Linked DNA regions of Prochlorococcus marinus CUG1416. Each later gene encodes a partner of the first gene's protein in a complex. Links are inferred from orthologs where the notes say so. Each region holds a gene or a part of one and is shown on either strand. Other genes may lie near its edges. The genes, in order: HA146_RS02085 and lpdA.

Region 1 (3,194 bases):
TGAATTGGTTAAAAACAAGTTTTTGGAAGAAGACCTTTCAAAATTAAACCTGAATAAGAATATTGGTACATTTTTTAAATCACAAATTAATAATTTGCTTAAAAGTCGATTAGGAGCAAGATTAGAAGAACAAATATTAGATTGTTATTTTGTGGATGCCTTTACTTTAGAAAATGGTTTGTTAACACAAACTCTTAAACAAAAAAGAAAAGAAATAGAAAAAAAGTATTCATTACAAATAGAAAATATGTATGAAAACAAATTTAGTAAGAAAATTTGATTTGTTCTATCTATATTGAAAAGGTAATTTAATTTTTTATGGAAACAAAAAACTCAATATCTATAAAGCGCTCAATAGCTATTAAAGCTGTAGTTACACCAACTTGGAAGGAAGATGCTGAAAAAGAATTAAGCAAAGCAATTTCAAACATTGATCAGCAATTATCTCAACTTGAGCAAGAGGGGCAGCAAATAGTAAATAATATTAGATCCCAATCGGTTAATCCTCTAGATCCAAGAGTTCAAGAACAGGTTAGTCAGGTGCAACAACAAGTCGCCGCAAAACGAAATGAAATTGAAGAACAAAAAAGAAATCTACTGCAACAACAGGGTCAAGTTCGCGAATTAAAAATGGACGAAATTGTTGATCAAGGGCAAGTGGATAGTTTCTGTGATGTCACTGTGGGCGACAATCTTATTGAAAAAATGCAGGTCTCGATTACGGTTAAAGATGGAGTTATTCAATCTATAGATAATAATTAAAGAAAAGATTTAGTATTCTTGATAAAAATAAGTAAATCTTAATTGCGAAAAGTTTTGAATTCTAATCAATCTAAATTATTACTTTCTTAAGTTTTAAGAGTTCCCACTGTGAACATGATTTCGTATAATTAGACCAAGAGTTAAAAGGGTCCTTAATTATAAAAACTTTTGAAAGTTTGGTAAAAATCCCTTGAAACTTATGCAATAACGATTTTCTTATGTCTCACGAAATATTCATGCCTGCCTTGAGTTCTACTATGACGGAGGGCAAGATTGTGGAATGGTTGAAAAATCCGGGAGATAAGGTTGAAAGAGGCGAATCTGTCTTGGTTGTTGAATCTGATAAGGCAGATATGGATGTTGAATCTTTCCAAGATGGATATCTTGCAGCAGTTTTAATGCCTGCCGGCAGCACTGCTCCTGTTGGAGAAACTATTGGTCTCATTGTAGAAAATGAGGATGAAATAGCTTCTGTTCAAGAACAAAATAAAGGAAATCAACCCGAAGTCTCTACTTCAGACCAACTGGAATTGGTAAGCAATAAAACTGAAGAAAAACCATTAGTCCAGACTGAAAATATCAAAAAAGAAGCACAGGAAGTCGTCTTAAAGAGTGAAAAGCCTGTACCATCTTTTAATAGCGATCAAATTAATGCCGCTACAAGTAATGTTTCTTCGAGGATAATTGCATCTCCAAGAGCTAAAAAACTAGCCTCTCAAATGGGTGTTGATTTAGCAAAGGTTCATGGATCTGGCCCTCACGGAAGGATTCAAGCCGATGATATTTTAAAAGCTAATGGCCAATCTGTCTCTATACCATGGATAGGAGAAGGTGCTTCTCCTGCAAGTATACCTGTTTCAAATTTGGGAGTTGAAAGTAAACCAGAAACTTCAGGAAATAGTTTTGGTAATCCTGGAGAAACAGTTCAATTTAATACTCTTCAAAAAGCGGTAAATAAAAATATGGAATCTAGTTTAGATGTTCCATGTTTTAGGGTTGGATACTCTATCAATACAGATAAATTAGATAATTTCTACAAAAAGGTAAAACAGAATGGAGTAACTATGACTGCTTTACTAGTAAAGGCAGTTGCAAAGACACTTAAGAAACATCCTCAAGTTAACTCAAGTTTTTCAGAAAATGGAATTTCTTATCCAGAAAACATAAATATTGCTGTTGCTGTCGCGATGGAAGATGGTGGACTAATAACTCCAGTATTAAAAGAACCATGCAATACTGATTTATTTGAATTATCTAGGGAATGGAAAGATCTCGTAAAAAGATCAAGATCAAAACAATTAGAACCTGATGAATACTCAACGGGAACATTTACCTTATCTAACCTTGGTATGTTTGGAGTTGATAGATTTGACGCAATACTACCACCAGGGACCGGTGCGATCTTAGCGATAGCATCATCGAAACCAACTGTTGTAGGAAATAGTGATGGTTCAATATCTGTTAAAAAAATAATGCAAGTAAATCTAACAGCTGATCACAGAGTGATCTATGGAGCTGATGGTGCTTTGTTCTTAAAAGACTTGGCTTACCTGATTGAAAATGAGTCAGAGACACTTGTATCTTAAATTTAATTGATTTCTCAAATGAATAATCAAGAAAGTGATCATAAGCTTGAAGCTTATAATTACTTTCTTGATCCTTCATTAATTGCTAGTAAACCTTCTGCAATTAGGCATGAATCAAGATTGATGATAGTTAGAAATAGTGTTTTAGAAGAAGACTGCTTAACTAATAAATTTACCAAGAATCTTTTAGATGAATTTAGAGAAGGCGATCTTGTAGTTGTAAACAATACTAAAGTAATGAAAGCTAGGTTAAAGGTTGAATTAGAAAATAAGACATTAGTCGAATTATTAGTTTTAGAAAGGTCACATGAATGTGTTTGGTTATGTTTGGCAAAGCCAGCGAAAAAGTTAAAAATAAATAGAAAAATAAAATTAAAATCTCTTTTGGCACAAGATATTAATTTGATGGTTGATGGGGTTGATGAAGAAACTGGAGGGAGATTTATTAAATTTCCTGAAAATATAACTGGTCTTAATTCAATGAATGACCTTCTTGATAAATACGGGGAAATCCCTCTCCCTCCTTATATAAAAAATTCTGAAGAAGAATCTTTTCATGAGAAAAGTTATCAAACTGAGTATGCAACTAATCCGGGGGCAGTTGCTGCACCAACAGCTGGTTTACACTTAAGCAAAAGTCTTATTTCCAATCTAAAAAAAAAAGGAGTAATAATCTTACCGATAACTTTGCACGTGGGTTATGGAACATTCAAACCAATTGATCAAGAAGATTTAAGTAACTTAAAACTTCATAAAGAATGGGTAAGTGTTAATAAGGAAGTAGTGGAGGAAATAAAAAGAATAAAGAAAACAGATAGAAGAATAATTGCTATTGGAACAACTAGC
Region 2 (3,332 bases), on another replicon or contig:
TTGTTCAATACTTTAATGGAAATTAAAATGTAAATGATAAAAAAATTTTAAAATTCCTCATAGAAAATACTTTTTTAAAAATAACTAGTAAAAACAATAATCTAGTTAAAAGATTTAGATCATTTAAAAGCGGATCTTCTCGCAAAGATAAAAACTTTTTTTGCATAGAGGGTACTCATCTCATAGAAGAATTGTTGAATTCTGGAAATGCTCCCTCCAAACTTTTAGTTACTGATAAATGGCTTAAAAAGAATCAAAGTCTTAGCAAAAAATTTGATCAATCATTAATAACTATTGTCTCAGATGAGGTTTTGGCTTCTGCAATTTCAACAATTAATCCAGATGGCATCGCAGCATTAGTCGAAATCTCATCAATACCTAATTATCAATTTAATAGTAAAGATGATTTGGTTCTTGTTCTTGATAGGATTCAAGATCCTGGAAATATGGGAAATCTTTTTAGAACGGCTCTAGCTGCTGGGGTCAATTCAATTTTTTTAGCTGGAGGCGCGCACCCATTAAATCAAAAGGTATTAAGAGCATCATCTGGTGCCGTCTTTCACCTCCCATTTCTAAGATTTGAGGGTAATGAAGAAGAAATAATAAATTCTTTATTAAATTCTTTATGTGAATTGTCAAATGTTGGGTTTAAGATATTTTCTACTAGTAGTCACAAGAAAAAATCTTCAAAGCCCTACTGGGAAATTGATTGGACTAAACGTACAGCATTGATTTTGGGTAATGAAGGTGAAGGAATTCATAAAAAAATTCAAGAAGCTTTTAATGAAACAATTTCAATTCCGCATAGTGAGCTTGTAGAATCATTGAATGTGGCTTGTGTTGCAGTTCCATTATTATTAGAACGAAAAAGAGTCGCATACACTTCTAAATACAGAGATAAAAAGTGACTGATTCAAGTTTTGATTTTGATTTAATCGTAATAGGAGCAGGGTATGGAGGTTTTGATGCGGCTAAACATGCTGCTGCTAAGGGACTAAAAGTCGCAATAGTAGAATCTTCTGATATGGGAGGCACTTGTGTTAACAAGGGTTGTGTCCCCTCTAAAGCTCTTTTGGCTGCAAGTGGAAAAGTTAGAGAAATTGCTGATTATGAACATTTAGCTAAATTTGGTATTCATGCGTCACCAGTAAGGTTTGAGAGATCAAAAATTGCAGATCATGCAAATAATTTAGTTTTAAATGTTAGAGAAAATTTAACAAAAACTCTCAAAAGGAGTGGAGTTGAAATTATTTTGGGCATTGGAAGACTTCAAGGAAATCAAAAAGTGGGTGTGAGAGATAAAAACGGAATTGATAAAATTTTCACTTGTAAGAATGTTGTTATAGCAACTGGTTCTTCTCCTTTTGTTCCTCGTGGAATTTCTTTGGATAATAGGACTGTATTTACTAGTGATGATGCGGTTAAACTTGAGTGGCTACCAAGATGGATAGCTATTATTGGAAGCGGATATATAGGATTGGAATTTGCTGATGTTTATACCGCGCTAGGTTGTGAAGTTACCATGATCGAGGCTTTGGAGAATATTATGCCAACATTTGATCCAGACATTGCAAAAATTGCTAAGAAGAACCTTATTCAATCAAGAGATATAGATACAAAATCAAATGTCTTTGCGACAAAAATAACACCTGGATGTCCTGTTAAAATAGAACTGACGGATGCAGAATCTAAAGAAGTTATAGAAACTTTAGAAGTTGACGCTGTACTAGTTGCGACTGGTAGAAGTCCTAATAGTAATAACTTAAATCTTGAATCTGTTGGGATTGAAACAGTAAAAGGCTTCATTCCTATAGATGATCAAATGAGGGTTAAAAATGGTGAGAAAATAATACCTAACATTTGGGCTGTTGGAGATGTAACTGGTAAACTAATGCTTGCCCACACAGCCGCAGCGCAAGGTACTATTGCTGTTGATAATATTTGCGGTGGTAACTTCGAAATTAATTATAAGAGTATCCCTGCGGCAACATTTACTCATCCTGAGATAAGTTCAGTTGGTCTCTCTGAAGCTGAAGCTAAAGAAATATCGGCAAAAGAAAATTTTACTTTGGGAGTTGTCAAAAGTTTCTTTAAGGCTAATTCAAAAGCATTGGCTGAATTGGAGAGTGATGGAATGCTCAAGTTGATTTTCAATAAAGATAATGGAAAAGTATTAGGTGCTCATATTTTTGGGTTACATGCAGCTGATTTGATTCAAGAAATTTCGAATGCCATTTCAAGGAATCAAGATGTAATTGAATTATCTACAGAAGTACATACTCATCCCACTCTTAGTGAAGTAGTTGAGGTCGCATATAAACAAGCGGCTTCTCAAGTAAAATAGAATTTATACTTAATGGAAATAAGACGCAGGCCACCAAATCCAACAGTTAGGGTAGAAAATTTAGAATATGCTGTACCTCACAGAGAGGCACAAGCAAAAAATATTCTCGAAGAAATTGTATGGCATAAGGACCTTGAAATTAAGAATTTTAAAAAAATAGTTTCTTTGGAAGATCTAATAAAGAAGATTAGTAAACTTCCTGCTCCTAAAGATTTTTATGAAAGTATCTTGGAGTCGAAAATAAAACCAGGAGTTATTGCTGAAATAAAAAAAGCTAGTCCAAGTAAAGGTGTTATCAGAGAAAAATTTAATCCTGAAGAGATAGCGCCTTGTTATCAAGGATTAGGTGCATCATGTATCTCAGTATTAACCGATAAAAGGTTTTTTCAAGGTAGTTACGAAATACTTGAAAATGTAAGGAAATCAACTAATCTCCCTCTACTCTGCAAAGATTTTATTATTTCTGCTTATCAGATTTATAAAGCAAGGGTATCTGGTGCTGATGCAATATTATTAATCGCGGCGATTTTAAGCGATGATGATTTAATTTATCTAAAAAAAATTGCTGATAATTTAAGGATGAGCGTTCTTGTTGAAGTCCATAACAAGAATGAATTAGAAAGGATATTAAAGTTAAAATCTTTTAATTTGATTGGAATAAATAATAGGGACTTAAAAACTTTTAAAACAGATTTAAAAACATCAATAGAATTGATGAATACATATTCAGATATATTTTTAAAACAAAATATTCTTCCCATTAGTGAATCCGGAATTAATTGTAGAGAAGACGTAGAATCGCTTATATCTATTGGAATTAAGGGAGTATTGATTGGTGAAACTTTTATGAGAGAAAGTGATATTGAAAAACCTTTCAAGAAATTATTTAACTCAAATTAATTTTGACTCCAAATCGTGCTATAAAATTGAATAAACTGAGATGTACTGAATATATATGCAGGCTGTAATATTAACCGGTATCGTTGCA

The links.
Region 2: the proteins of HA146_RS02085 (region 1) and lpdA are in contact, whole or in part, in a crystal structure (PDB 1EBD), measured with the Geobacillus stearothermophilus proteins. The link is inferred for Prochlorococcus marinus CUG1416 from one-to-one orthologs. Residues at the interface, in WP_033016211.1 of Geobacillus stearothermophilus: Ile130, Ala131, Met132, Pro133, Arg136, Arg140, Glu141, Asn155, Arg157; in WP_049624544.1 of Geobacillus stearothermophilus: Pro340, Ser341, Asp344, Tyr345, Arg403, Asp406, Val408, Glu431, Ala432, Gly433, Asp438.

Annotation. Positions count from the first base shown.
Region 1 is NZ_JAAORM010000002.1:138,239-141,432, forward strand. The notes cover bases 303-3,164. They hold HA146_RS02085 (dihydrolipoamide acetyltransferase family protein), read left to right. Parts: upstream 303-980; coding sequence 981-2,348; downstream 2,349-3,164. Other genes in these bases: HA146_RS02080 (YlqD family protein), read left to right, coding at 319-762; queA (tRNA preQ1(34) S-adenosylmethionine ribosyltransferase-isomerase QueA), read left to right, coding at 2,355-3,164. Outside these bases: HA146_RS02075 (AMP-binding protein), read left to right, coding at 1-280; more of queA, read left to right, coding at 3,165-3,194.
Region 2 is NZ_JAAORM010000005.1:197,635-200,966, reverse strand. Bases 125-3,124 are described here. They hold lpdA (dihydrolipoyl dehydrogenase), read left to right. Parts: upstream 125-904; coding sequence 905-2,344; downstream 2,345-3,124. Other genes in these bases: trpC (indole-3-glycerol phosphate synthase TrpC), read left to right, coding at 2,357-3,124; HA146_RS07265 (TrmH family RNA methyltransferase), read left to right, coding at 125-908. Also shown: more of HA146_RS07265, read left to right, coding at 45-124; more of trpC, read left to right, coding at 3,125-3,244; HA146_RS07250 (hydantoin utilization protein A), read left to right, coding at 3,300-3,332. UniProt on the Escherichia coli protein: Lipoamide dehydrogenase is a component of the glycine cleavage system as well as of the alpha-ketoacid dehydrogenase complexes.